Regions from separate parts of the Lysinibacillus sp. FJAT-14222 genome, predicted to be linked through region 1. Evidence: riboswitches for the same ligand, from Rfam matches in the RefSeq annotation. Region 1 holds a riboswitch; each other region holds the start of a gene.
What was found. A riboswitch is a leader RNA that binds a small molecule or an ion and turns the genes downstream of it on or off. The one in region 1 is predicted to bind S-adenosylmethionine.
Positions count from the first base shown of each region.

Region 2: linked by a shared signal. The riboswitch ahead of AN161_RS08025 (cyclase family protein) and the one ahead of AN161_RS04515 (methionine ABC transporter ATP-binding protein) in region 1 are both predicted to bind S-adenosylmethionine.
Region 3: linked by a shared signal. The riboswitch ahead of metA (homoserine O-succinyltransferase) and the one ahead of AN161_RS04515 (methionine ABC transporter ATP-binding protein) in region 1 are both predicted to bind S-adenosylmethionine.
Region 4: linked by a shared signal. The riboswitch ahead of metK (methionine adenosyltransferase) and the one ahead of AN161_RS04515 (methionine ABC transporter ATP-binding protein) in region 1 are both predicted to bind S-adenosylmethionine.

Region 1 covers NZ_LIYL01000010.1:137,186-140,374, forward strand. Annotated here, with positions in the region: gene gcvH (glycine cleavage system protein GcvH) at 18-398, shown strand; gene AN161_RS04505 (hypothetical protein) at 584-925, shown strand; gene AN161_RS04510 (thioredoxin family protein) at 941-1,252, shown strand; SAM riboswitch class I at 1,309-1,413, shown strand; gene AN161_RS04515 (methionine ABC transporter ATP-binding protein) at 1,698-2,726, shown strand; gene AN161_RS04520 (methionine ABC transporter permease) at 2,716-3,189, shown strand, end outside.
Region 2 covers NZ_LIYL01000018.1:52,051-55,239, forward strand. Annotated here, with positions in the region: gene AN161_RS08020 (DedA family protein) at 209-805, shown strand; gene AN161_RS08025 (cyclase family protein) at 859-1,596, opposite strand; SAM riboswitch class I at 1,697-1,803, opposite strand; gene AN161_RS08030 (hypothetical protein) at 1,941-2,351, opposite strand; gene AN161_RS08035 (SMI1/KNR4 family protein) at 2,531-3,073, shown strand; gene AN161_RS08040 (MFS transporter) at 3,121-3,189, opposite strand, start outside.
Region 3 covers NZ_LIYL01000012.1:3,341-6,529, forward strand. Annotated here, with positions in the region: gene AN161_RS05875 (TrmB family transcriptional regulator) at 1-597, shown strand, start outside; gene AN161_RS05880 (nucleotide excision repair endonuclease) at 661-1,035, opposite strand; gene AN161_RS28615 (hypothetical protein) at 1,028-1,240, opposite strand; SAM riboswitch class I at 1,332-1,442, shown strand; gene metA (homoserine O-succinyltransferase) at 1,616-2,551, shown strand; gene AN161_RS27370 (endospore germination permease) at 2,631-3,189, opposite strand, start outside.
Region 4 covers NZ_LIYL01000007.1:34,873-38,061, reverse strand. Annotated here, with positions in the region: gene pckA (phosphoenolpyruvate carboxykinase (ATP)) at 1-847, opposite strand, end outside; SAM riboswitch class I at 1,480-1,598, shown strand; gene metK (methionine adenosyltransferase) at 1,889-3,085, shown strand.

The DNA of each region.
Region 1 (3,189 bases):
ATGGAGGGGTTTTTTGCATGAGCACACCTAAAGACTTACGATACTCTGAAGAGCACGAATGGGTAAAAGTAGAAGATGGTAAAGTACGTATCGGTATTTCTCACTTCGCACAATCTGAACTTGGAGATATCGTTTTCGTTGAACTTCCACAAGTTGGCGATGAAATCAAAACAGACGATCCATTCGGTAGTGTAGAATCTGTAAAAACAGTTTCTGAATTATACGCACCAATCTCAGGTACAGTAGTTGAAGTAAATGCAGATTTAGAAGATAGCCCAGAATTCGTTAATGAATCACCATATGAAAAAGCATGGATGGTCGTTGTAGAGCCTGCTGACGCATCAGAAATTGAAAAACTTATGACAGCAGAGCAATACGAAGAAATGATTGCTGAATAAGACAAGCCATAATAAAAAACGTCGGAAATCACCGGCGTTTTTTATTATCTTCAATCATCCTGCCACTATAACTGGTGAGATGAAGGCAAGTATAGCCTCTTATCAATGGGTGTCTAACATTATCAGCGACAGAGCGTAATTGATATAATGGACTAGAAGGGATATGTCTAAATGGGGGTGGCGTGATGTTCGAGGGAAAATGCTTAATTGTCGAAGGCCGTTCGGATAAGCTTCAAATAGAGCCTATTTTAAGTGAGGATGTTATAATACTTTGTACGAATGGCACAATTGGTGTGCATCAATTAGAAGAGCTACTCGATCCATATGAGAGCTGGGAACTTTATACATTTTTTGATGCAGATACATCGGGTGATAAGCTACGGGCATTAATGGACAGACATTATCCAGAGGCAGAGCATTTACGTACGATGCCAACATATAAAGAAGTTGAGACAACTCCGAGAAAAGTGTTAGCGATGATATTGCTTCGTGCACATTTCTCAATCCATAATGAATATATTTTGTAAGGTTGCGTGAAAAAGATGGAAGAATGGTCAAAAGAGCAGTGGGACGCGGCTGTACAGTCGGGTGAAAAAGCTGCCTTTTATTTATATACGCCTATGTGCGGAACGTGTGCAGTAGCATCGAAAATGATGACGATTATCGAGCAATTACTGCCACAGCTAAAAATGGGCAAAGCAAATATTAATTTTTTAGAGCAAATCGCTTTTGATAATAAAATCGAAAGTGTACCATGTTTACTCGTCTGCGATGGCGGAAAAGTGACAGAAAAAATCTATGCATTCCAATCCGTACCATTTTTATACGAATTATTAAAAAAATCAATTGACTGAATTTTATGAGCATGGTAAAGTAACAAATATATTACTAAAACATTAAATATATCGAACTCTTATGAAGAGCGGCGGAGGGAAGTGCCCTATGAAGCCCGGCAACCATCACAATGTGAAAAGGTGCCAAATCACCCAAAGATTTTATCTTTGAAAGATGAGAGAACGGTTTAGCGTATAAGTTACGTGACCCCTTCTACTTGTCTATAAGTGAAGGGGTTTTTTTAACTTCTTTCAGCGGGTGTCCAAACACCCGCTGAAAGAAGTTAAAGCCTCCGGCGGATGTCATGGAATCGGAAAGGAGTTCTTAGGGGATATTAGCCTAAAACCATCGCATCCATGCGATAACGGCTAATTGACCTGCATCATGCAGGCCTAAGCACAAAGCCGATTCCGGACGCAATTATGCCGAGGCATAATTGATATAAGAAGAAAAGGAGAATTCGCTATGATCCAGCTTCAAAATATTACAAAGAAATACAAAACCGCGAATGGCGAATTAACAGCAGTCAAAGACGTCAACCTTTCTATCAATAAAGGTGAAATTTTTGGCATTATCGGCTATAGTGGCGCTGGTAAAAGTACAATGATTCGTTTGTTAAATGGTTTAGAAAAGCCTACATCTGGTACGGTGACGGTTAACAATCAAGAATTTTCATCCATAAAGGGGCAAAAGCTCAGAGATGCTAGACAAAAGGTTAGTATGATTTTCCAGCATTTCAATTTACTTTGGTCTAGAACTGTTGAAGAAAACATCTCTTTCCCACTAGAAATCGCAGGTGTTCCAAAGGCACAACGTGAAGCACGTGTGAAAGAATTGATCACATTAGTTGGCTTAGAAGGGCGCGCTAAAGCATATCCATCCCAACTATCAGGGGGACAAAAGCAACGTGTAGGTATTGCTCGTGCGCTAGCTAATGATCCAGAGGTATTGTTATGTGATGAGGCAACATCTGCACTCGATCCGGAGACAACAGATGCTATCCTTGATCTCCTTGTCGATATTAACGAACGATTAGGTTTAACGATTGTGTTAATCACACATGAAATGCACGTTATTCGCAAAATTTGTCATCGTGTAGCAGTTATGGAAGCTGGAGAAATTGTAGAACGTGGTGAAGTATTACAAGTATTCCAAGCTCCACAAGCAGCTATTACGAAAAAATTCGTTTCTCAAATTACAGATACGAAGGAAACACAGGAAACTGTGGCACAAATTAAAGCAAATTATCCTAATGGACAACTTGTCAAACTAGTTTTTGTAGGAGAAAAAACAGAGCAACCTGTCATTTCACATCTTGTAAAACAGTTTGATGTGGAAGTAAGTATTGTACATGGTAATATTTCGCAAACGAAAAATGGCGCGTACGGTACACTTGTTGTGCAAATCGATGGCTCAGAGGCGAATGTTGCTGCTGCACTTAGCTACTTAAATACAGTCGAAGTACAAACGGAGGTGATTGCAAATGTTAACTAGTCTTTTTCCGAACGTCGACTGGGAAAAAATGTGGGACGCTACGTATGAAACATTGTACATGACAACAATCTCTACGGTTATCACATTTATACTTGGATTAGTAATTGGGATCTTATTATTTTTAACAAGTCCAAACCAACTATGGGCCAATAAACTTGTTAACTTTTTAACAGGCTCAATCGTTAACATTTTCCGTTCTATTCCATTTATCGTTTTGATTATCTTATTAATTCCATTTACAAAATTTTTACTTGGCACAATTCGTGGAGCAAATGCAGCTTTACCAGCACTAATTATAGGGGCTGCACCATTCTATGCACGAATGGTATTAATTGCCTTACGGGAAATTGATAAAGGTGTTATTGAAGCAGCTCGTTCAATGGGTGCTAAAACGTCAACGATTATTTGGAAAGTATTAATTCCAGAATCATTACCAGCTCTTATTTCTGGTGTTACTGTAACG
Region 2 (3,189 bases), on a different contig from region 1:
AGATTTATAGCATGAATCGACCACTATACAACATTGGAGAAAGTTTTTATAAAGAAATAATTTTTCCATCTATACAATCTACAAGGCAGTGATAATAAATCCTGAGAAAATTGTGTTGAAGTCATAATACTCATAATATTGTTTACTTTGAGTTAATATAAAGCTATCTGTAAAAAGAAATTCATTATGCTTTAGGTGGGAAGGATTTATGGCGCATCACGTGCAATCTCTAATAGAACATTACGGGTATTTTGGCATCATTCTTATCCTAGTTGGCGGGATTGTTGGGCTGCCACTTCCCGATGAGATATTTTTAACATATGTAGGATATAGCGTATATAAAGAAACTCTCGCACATATTCCAGCTTTAATCAGCGCTATGGTAGGTGCGGTAGGGGGAATTACTCTGAGCTACTATATAGGCTATAGATTTGGGCTACCGTTATTGCAAAAATACGGTCCAAAAATCCACATTACTGAACAGAAAATTGACTTTACTAGAAAATTATTTGCAAAAATAGGGCCGGGATTATTATTAATAGGATATTTTATTCCTGGTGTGCGTCATCTTACAGCATATATTGCGGCTATCAATAATTATCCTTATAAAAAATTTGCTTTCTTTGCCTATACGGGAGCAGTTATTTGGACATTTACTTTTATTACCTTAGGAAAGGTACTTGGGGAGAACTGGCGTTATGTTGGGGTCTATTTATCCCGCTACAGTATTTATCTTATAGTATTGTTCCTAATACTAATGCTAATCGTTTATTTTATTTTCAAAAAAAGGAATTCGCCAAAGTAAAAAAAGGTCTGATTCAATACCTACTCAGGTTGTGAACCAGACCTTTTTATCGTTTAAGGCAATATTGCAAATGAACGAACAGGGAATCCAGACGCTTTTTCAGGCTTTGGTACAATATTGAATATAGCAGCGCCTTTTGGAGGTAGCTTATCCAAATTTGTCATCAGCTCAATTTGGTAAGTATCTTGCTCAAGCACAAAATATTCGCCATCTAGCTTACCATTTTTACGAAAATCAGCTGCTGAATCCGTATCAAAGGTTTCGTGGCCTATAGCACTTACTTTTCGTGCGTTGAATAAAAATTGTAACGCTTCTAATCCCCAGCCAGGAATATGATTACTACCATCCGCATCTTTGTTACTGAAAGCCTCTTTATCTGGCCAACGTTTACTCCAATCCGTACGCAGCGCAACGAAGGTACCTGCTTCGATTTCCCCATATTCAGCCTCAAAATCAAGAATATCTTGAACACTTAATGTGAGGTCGTTATTAATTTCGGCTTCCTTAGATTTATCGATAACGATTAGTGGTAGAACTAGTTCTTTTAGCTCCAAATCCTCTAAATAGCGTGTATCTCGCACAAAATGGATAGGTGGGTCAATATGTGTTCCATATTGCCCAGGGAAAGTAAATTGCTGCGCAAGGAAGCCATCATCATGGGAGAATACTGTTTCAAATTTTGCATCATCAAACATAAAGAAGTGGGGAGAATTAGGACCAAATGTATGTGTTAAATCTACCCATTCTTTCGATTTCAATAGTTGAATTGCTTGTAAAAGTTCGTTTGTCATAATATCTTCCTGCTTTCTTTTAATTATTTTTGGATGCAACAATAAAAAAGAGCCCTCCTTGTAGAAAGAGGACTCTTGTGCAAAGCAACTAAAGTAAGTCTTCTCATCTTCAAGGCTAAATTTCGCCAATTGGAATTAGCACCATACCTATATAGGCTGGTTGCTGAGACTTCATAGGGCCAATCCCTCCGTCTCTCTTGATAAGAAAAAGCAATATAAGAATTTTCAGAAATAATGATTACAAATACTTTAGCATATTTTTTTATAGTTTACAAGTTCAATAGGGATACAAGGTTAAAAATAATTTTCAACACTTTCGGAGCCTATTCAAAAGAGTTGGAATTTCACCAACTTAAAATTAATGTTAGTTTACAACAGTCGCTATCAGTAAATATTATACGAATACGATCCGGTGTATAGTTAGTTTCGAACTTCATGGTGACACCCGTTGACGATATTAATTTTTCAACTTCCGTTTTATTTGACAGCTGTGCAGCGTCCATAAGATCATGTGCAAATTGCTCAGATTCTTCAATTTTATCCGTAAGTAATTGTGCTTGCCGCATAATAACCTTAATCCGTTTTGCAGAAGTTTTCAATTTACTTGTATTGACGGATGGAAATGGATTGCTATTTGTCGGGTTCGCCGGCATTGCTAGATGTCTTGAAAATTGACTAGTGCCTTGTTGATGTGCCATTGCCCATGTTGGATAATAGTTTGGATAGACAAAATACGGATAAGGATTGTAATACAACTAAATTCCTCCTATCCTATAGCTGATATCCTATCTTATGTACAACAATGTTTTTCGGTGTTAATGGCTTAAGCAGACTAAGTGTTACCCAAGTAATATGACTATATATAAGTACCTTCATGGACTAGGCTTCTAAACAATAAAGCTAGTCTGTCCAATTTAAAAAAGGAGTTCTTTAGATGAATATTCGTGAATACATTAAGAATGGTTTTGAAATTTACTATGAGCGTTATAATCAAGTTTCGAAGGAGGGGTTTTGCAGATGGATGTGTCCAGATGTTCCAGACCAGATGAAATTAGCGGATATTGATGGGGAATGGTCAAGATGGAAGCTGATCCCTTCTAAAGTAACTGAAGATGATATACAAGCTTTAGAAAAAGAGTTTGGACTTAAATTTCCTGAGTGGTATAAAGCTTTTATTTCAACTTATAACCATTATTTTGATGTAATACCCAATCAAAGTATTGATGAACCTTTAAATAACGTTAGAGATATGTATAATCCATCGTTATGTAGTTTAGGATATCTCCCTTTTTCATGGGATGAAGAGTATGGAAAAATTATTTGCATCAATTTAAATAATGCGAATGAAGAAAATTGTGCAATATATGAAATTGAACATGAAATTTTATTTGATGATAGTGCTGATATTAAAGCGTCATTGGATTATCTTTATCCAAATTTCAAGGCATATTTTGACGATACTTTCCTTAAAATATGATAAATAGCAAAAAGGAAGCCTCAGTTATGGTTAAGGCTTCCTTTCTTTTATCCTTGTTTGTTTCTATCAAAGATTAACCATAGAAGTGTAGTCATTGCCGCAAGCATAACCAAGAT
Region 3 (3,189 bases), on a different contig from region 1:
GAAACTACAGATCAAACGACGTACTCTTCCATTCCTGTCGCTGTATTTTTACAACAAGTTCAGCAACGTTGGCAATCGAATTTCACGTCAATTAGTGATCAATTAGAAAAATTAGAGGTAAAAGAGCAGGAAGCGGAGCATAAGGTTGTCACGCTAAAAGGAAAAGAGGCAATCGTCAATTATTGTCAGTCATTATTAAAAAAAGCGGAGAAAAAAGTCATATTATCGATGTGGGAAGATATGTATGAAGCATTACGAGAAGATATTCATGAGGTGTCTGAGCATGTTCCAGTTCGTGGAATTACACTGTTTGTGGAGGAAAATGAGGCATCTATTGACCGGCACCGCATAACACAATATACGAGAAAATCTTCCACGCCTCATTGGTTTATTTTATCTGTAGATGGTCAGAAAATGATTTATGGCCACTCACCGTCAAATCAGGAAACGGCTTTTATTACAAATGACCCAGTTCATATTTATTTACTAGAGGATTATATATGGCATGACGTCCTTGTCAATCGACTGTTAAAGCGTGATGATAAGGAGCTTGAAGAATGGATTACTAAAGAACGTAAAGCATTTTTCTTGGAGTAAAGGCATTAAAAAAAGAATCTGCTCTAAGCAGATTCTTTTTTTTGTTAAACAGCGACTGTCGTCTTATGAATAAAATACTTTATCAACATTGTATTTAGCGCGGAATGTATTGATCGCGTAAGTTTCGTAAATTTCACGTTCCATTGGATCTTCTACTTCATACACTTCAATTTTGAAAATTTCATCACGATGATTTTTCAACGGTGAAACATTGTCCTCAAAATGCTTTTTAATACGTTGACGAATTTTACGTGCTTTACCGACAAATAATAGTTCGTTCTCTTCGTTATAGAATAAGAAAATACCACCGTTTTCACGCGTGATTTTATGGAAGTCGATAAAACCATGGTAAGGTGTGATTGGCACATCACCTGGCTTTAAATCTTGCTCGCGTTGGCGAATCACTAAATCTGGTTTTGGAAATTCAATTTTAATCAAACTTTTCACGTTCCTCTCTGTTACTAAAGGTATATGTTAACATAAGTACTGCATGTTTTCCATCAATTTCGCATTGTCGTAATTGCCGCTGTCGCGCAAAAAAGATTTGTAGCTGACGCTTCGCTTTCGCACAGAAAAGATTTGTAGCTGACGCTTCGCTTTCGCTAGATAAACAATGCGTCTCTCCAAGATTAGTGTTGAACAAATTACAAAATGCCATGCATGTTAATAACAAAATATTCTATGTATTATTGATATTCTTAATTGTTCATGTTACAATTCTTTTTAATTAAATAATCTTATCAAGAGAAGCTAAGGGATTTGGCCCGATGACGCTTCAGCAACCTCTAACAAAAGTTAGAAAGGTGCTAATTCCAGCAAAGGATTTGTCCTTTGAGAGATAAGAGTGAACGTGATAAAAATCCTTCTCATTCTATCTCAAATGGAATGAGGGGGATTTTTTAATTTTATCGTTTAATAATCGATTAAAGACTTTATGAACTTTGCGCAAGGCCGCGCATTGATACTAAGGCACAAATTGATGTTAGAAAGAGAGAAACAAAAGAGAGGGGAATGCAAGATGCCAATTAATATTCCGAAAAACTTACCAGCTGGAGAACATTTACGTGAGGAAAAAATCTTCGTAATGGAAGAGGACAGAGCGAAAACTCAGCAAATTCGTCCGTTAAATATATTAATTTTCAATCTAATGCCGGAAAAAGAGAAAACAGAACTGCAATTACTACGTTTACTTGGTAATACACCGTTACAAGTCAATATTACATTTTTAAATACAGCTACGCACGAATCGAAAAATGTCAGTAAATCACACTTACAGTTATTTTACACGACCTTTCATCAAATTCGCCATCGCCGCTATGATGGTATGATTATAACGGGAGCGCCAGTTGAAAAAATGGCTTTTGAGGACGTGAACTACTGGCAGGAAATTTCAGAAATTATGGATTGGTCCAAGAAAAATGTAACATCGGTCCTTCATATATGTTGGGGTGCACAGGCAGCGTTATATCATCATTACGGTATCGGCAAAATTGAGCTTCCTGCTAAATGCTCAGGTGTATATTCTCATGTCATTACGGATTTAACAGTGGATTTAGTACGTGGTTTCAGTGATTTATTTACAGCTCCACATTCTCGTTTTACATCTGTTTCTATTGAGGAAGTACGCAACCATCCTGATTTACGATTACTCTCTTATTCAGAAGATGCTGGTGTTTTTATTGTGCAATCTAAGGACAATAAAAATATCATGATTACCGGCCACCTTGAATATGATGCGACAACTTTAGCTGATGAATATAGTCGGGATGTCGCGAAAGGATTAGATATTAATGTACCAGTGAATTACTTCCCAAATGATGATCCAGGAAATGAACCAATTAATACGTGGCGTGCCCATACGCATTTATTATTCTCGAATTGGTTGAATTACTATGTTTATCAAGAAACACCATACGAATGGGATTTTGTTGATCAAATTGAATATCATATTTAATGCTGTTCAATAGCAATTGTAAAGAAAAAATGATGACCTTAATAACTTCAAGGTCATCATTTTTAACTTCATTATGTTATTAATTTTCCGACGAATCTTTATTTTTATCACTGTTTGGAGTATTTCCAGTATCGCTATCATTCTGTGTAGCACTGCCGGCATCGTTTTCACTTTTATTTTGAGTAGAATTTTCGCCATTACTGCTACTTTCACTTTGAGAAGCGTTTTCGTTATTGCTACTACTTTCACTTTGAGAAGCATTTCCGCTATTGCTGCTACTTTCATTTTGAGAAGCATTTCCGCCATTGCTGTTACTTTCATTTTGAGAAGTATTTTCGCTCTTGCAGTTACTTTCATTTTGAGTAGAATTTCCGCCATTACTGCTACTTTCACTTTGAGCAGAATTTTCGTTATTGTTACTAATTTCACTTTGAGAAGCATTTCCGCCATTACTGCTATTTTGACATTGAGCAGAATTTTCGCTATTGCTACTACTGTCACTTTGTGAGGCATTTTCGCTATTGCTACTACTATTACTTTGAGAAGCATTTCCGCTATTGCTGCTACTTTCATTTTGAGAAGTATTTTCGCTATTGCTACTAATTTCACTTTGAGAAGCATTTCCGCCATTGTTGCTA
Region 4 (3,189 bases), on a different contig from region 1:
GTTCTTTTTCAGCAGAAAGGTTAATTGTTTTTGCATAGCAACCGCCCTCGATGTTGAATACACCATTATCAGACCAACCGTGTTCATCGTCACCGATAAGCTTACGGTCAGGATCAGCAGATAAAGTAGTTTTACCAGTACCAGATAAACCAAAGAATAATGCAACATCGCCAGCTTCACCAACGTTTGATGAGCAGTGCATTGAAAGGATGCCTTGTTGTGGTAATAAGTAGTTCATAATACCGAAAATAGATTTTTTGATTTCACCAGCGTATTCAGTACCACCGATTAGGATAATTTTCTTTTCAAGTGATACAATGATGAATGTTTCAGAAGCTGTACCATCAACAGCAGGGTCTGCTTTAAAGTTAGGAGCTGAGATAACTGTGAAGTCAGCAACATGAGAAGCTAATTCTTCTTCAGTTGGACGGATAAATAATTGATGAGCGAAAAGGTTGTGCCAAGCATATTCATTGATTACTTGGATGCTTAATTGCGAATCTTTGTCAGCACCAGCAAAGCCTTTGAATACGAATAATTCGTCACGTTCTTTTAAATATTTTACTACTTTTACATATAAGTTATCGAACACTTCAGAAGAAATTGGTCGGTTTACTTTTCCCCAGTCAATTTGATCTTTTGAGCTTTCTTCTTCTACCGTATATTTATCTTTAGGTGAACGACCAGTGTATTTGCCAGTTTCTGCACGAACTGCACCATCTACTGTTAACATAGCTTCACCACGAGCTGTAGCTTTTTCAGCTAATTGTGGTACTGAAAGTTGAACATTAATGTTACCGCCGCTTAATAATTCCTTCAGTTCGTTTGCAATTTCTACTGAATTCATCGATTAAATACCATCCTTTTTTATAGTATTCCCTAGAGTTTGAGGGAGAATTTCTTATTTTCAAAAATAGTATAACACAATTGCTTAAATAATCTATACTAATTCGGAAATTATTTTAGAGATTTTAATACTTTTCAAGAAAACGACAAAAAGTAAATTTATTCGTTTTTAGAATGCTTTTTCCCCTATTTGATTAGATAATCTTCGTCACAGCTGAATTACGTTTGGAAGCTTTTGGTCAACATGAGGTTCGCACAGGATGTGAGGTTCTTACCTGTCTTTTTTATCAGTTGGAGCTTGTCACCGACTGAAAAGGGGTCTACAACCATATTCATCCACCACATGTAGAGAGGGCAGCCTTCTGTAGCTAATAACTTCGTTTTCGCTACAAAAGACATTTGTAGATGACGTTGCACTTTCGCTAAATACTTGCTGAATGAAGATTAAAGGGTCACACATATGTTAACACATGATATAAGGTGGAGAGTAGGGATTATTTTGCTTCAATTTACAGCATAATCCAAGTGTAAAAAGTATTGAAACTCATCGAATTCCCTATTTCCTTTATATAATACAGCAAAAATATTTGACAACGTTCGACCTTTTACGTAATATGAGATATTGAACGGATACTCTTATCCCGAGCTGGTGGAGGGTCAGGCCCTATGAAACCCGGCAACCTGCATGAACTATTTCACGACATGCGTTGGTGCCAACCTGATGCAAGGGGAAACCCCTTGAACGATAAGAGTGAAAGGTTACGAAGTCATTATTCCTTTCCTCATGTTAAGTAAGCGTGAGAAAAGGATTTTTTTATTGTTAAAAACAAATCTAAAGGTAAGTATATGTAGTTCTTTCCTTATTATAATGACGGATCTTTCGAAATCTCGTGTTAAAAGCAGCAGCTATTTTTTTGTGCGAAAGTGAAACGACAGCAGCAACGGCTTGAGAGTTCAATCCATAGGAGCGAGCTTGACATGGGTAATGAGTACCGTATTAATTCGCAAATACTATTTATAAGCGTAATAGGAGGAAAACCAAATGACAAACCGTCGACTGTTTACATCAGAGAGTGTAACAGAAGGACATCCAGACAAAATTTGTGACCAAATCTCGGATGCCATTTTAGATGCTATTTTAGCAGAAGATCCAAATGCACGTGTAGCGTGTGAAACAACAGTAACAACAGGCTTAGTATTAGTAGCAGGAGAAATTACTACTTCTACCTATGTAGATATGAAAGGTATTGTCCGCGATACTGTAGCAGAAATCGGTTATACACGAGGAAAATATGGCTTTGATGCTGAAAACCTAGCAGTGCTTCTTGCTATTGGTGAACAATCGCCTGATATTGCACAGGGTGTTGATCAAGCTTTAGAGGCGCGTGAAGGCTCTATGACTGACGCTGATATTGAGGCTATTGGTGCAGGTGACCAAGGCTTAATGTTCGGGTTTGCATGTAACGAAACACCAGAGCTTATGCCATTACCGATTAGTTTAGCGCATAAATTGGCTCGTCGTTTAACTGAAGCACGTAAATCTGGTGAACTAGCATATTTACGTCCAGACGGAAAAACGCAAGTGACGATTGAATATGATGAAAACAATGTACCAGTGCGTGTAGATACGATTGTTATTTCAACACAGCATGATGAAGAAGCGACGCTTGAACAAATTCAAGCAGATTTAAAAGAATTCGTTATTGCCCCAGTTGTTCCAAGTGAATTACTAGATGCTGATACTAAATATTTCATCAACCCAACTGGCCGTTTCGTAATAGGTGGTCCAAAAGGGGATGCTGGTCTAACTGGCCGTAAAATCATCGTTGATACATACGGTGGCTATGCACGTCATGGCGGAGGTGCTTTCTCTGGTAAGGACGCAACTAAGGTGGACCGTTCAGCGGCATATGCAGCACGCTATGTGGCAAAAAATATCGTAGCAGCAGGCTTAGCAGAACGTGCTGAAGTACAATTAGCTTATGCAATTGGTGTTGCTCAGCCAGTTTCTATTGCTGTTGATACATTTGGGACAGGAAAAGTGAAGGAAAGTGAAATTGTAAATTGGGTACGCGAGCTATTTGATTTACGTCCAGCTGGAATTATTAAAATGCTTAACCTTCGTCGCCCTATTTATAAACAAACTGCAGCATATGGTCACTTCGGTCGTACTGACTTAAATGTACCTTGGGAACAAACAGACAAAGCTGACGCATTAAAAGAAAAAGCTGGGTTATAAATTATTTAGCTAAAGTAATGCAGTAGCTGTAAAATTATTTTAAAGTACTATAGAAAGGGGCTCGGCGTTCTAATAGCCCCTTTCACATTTTTACCGAAATAAAT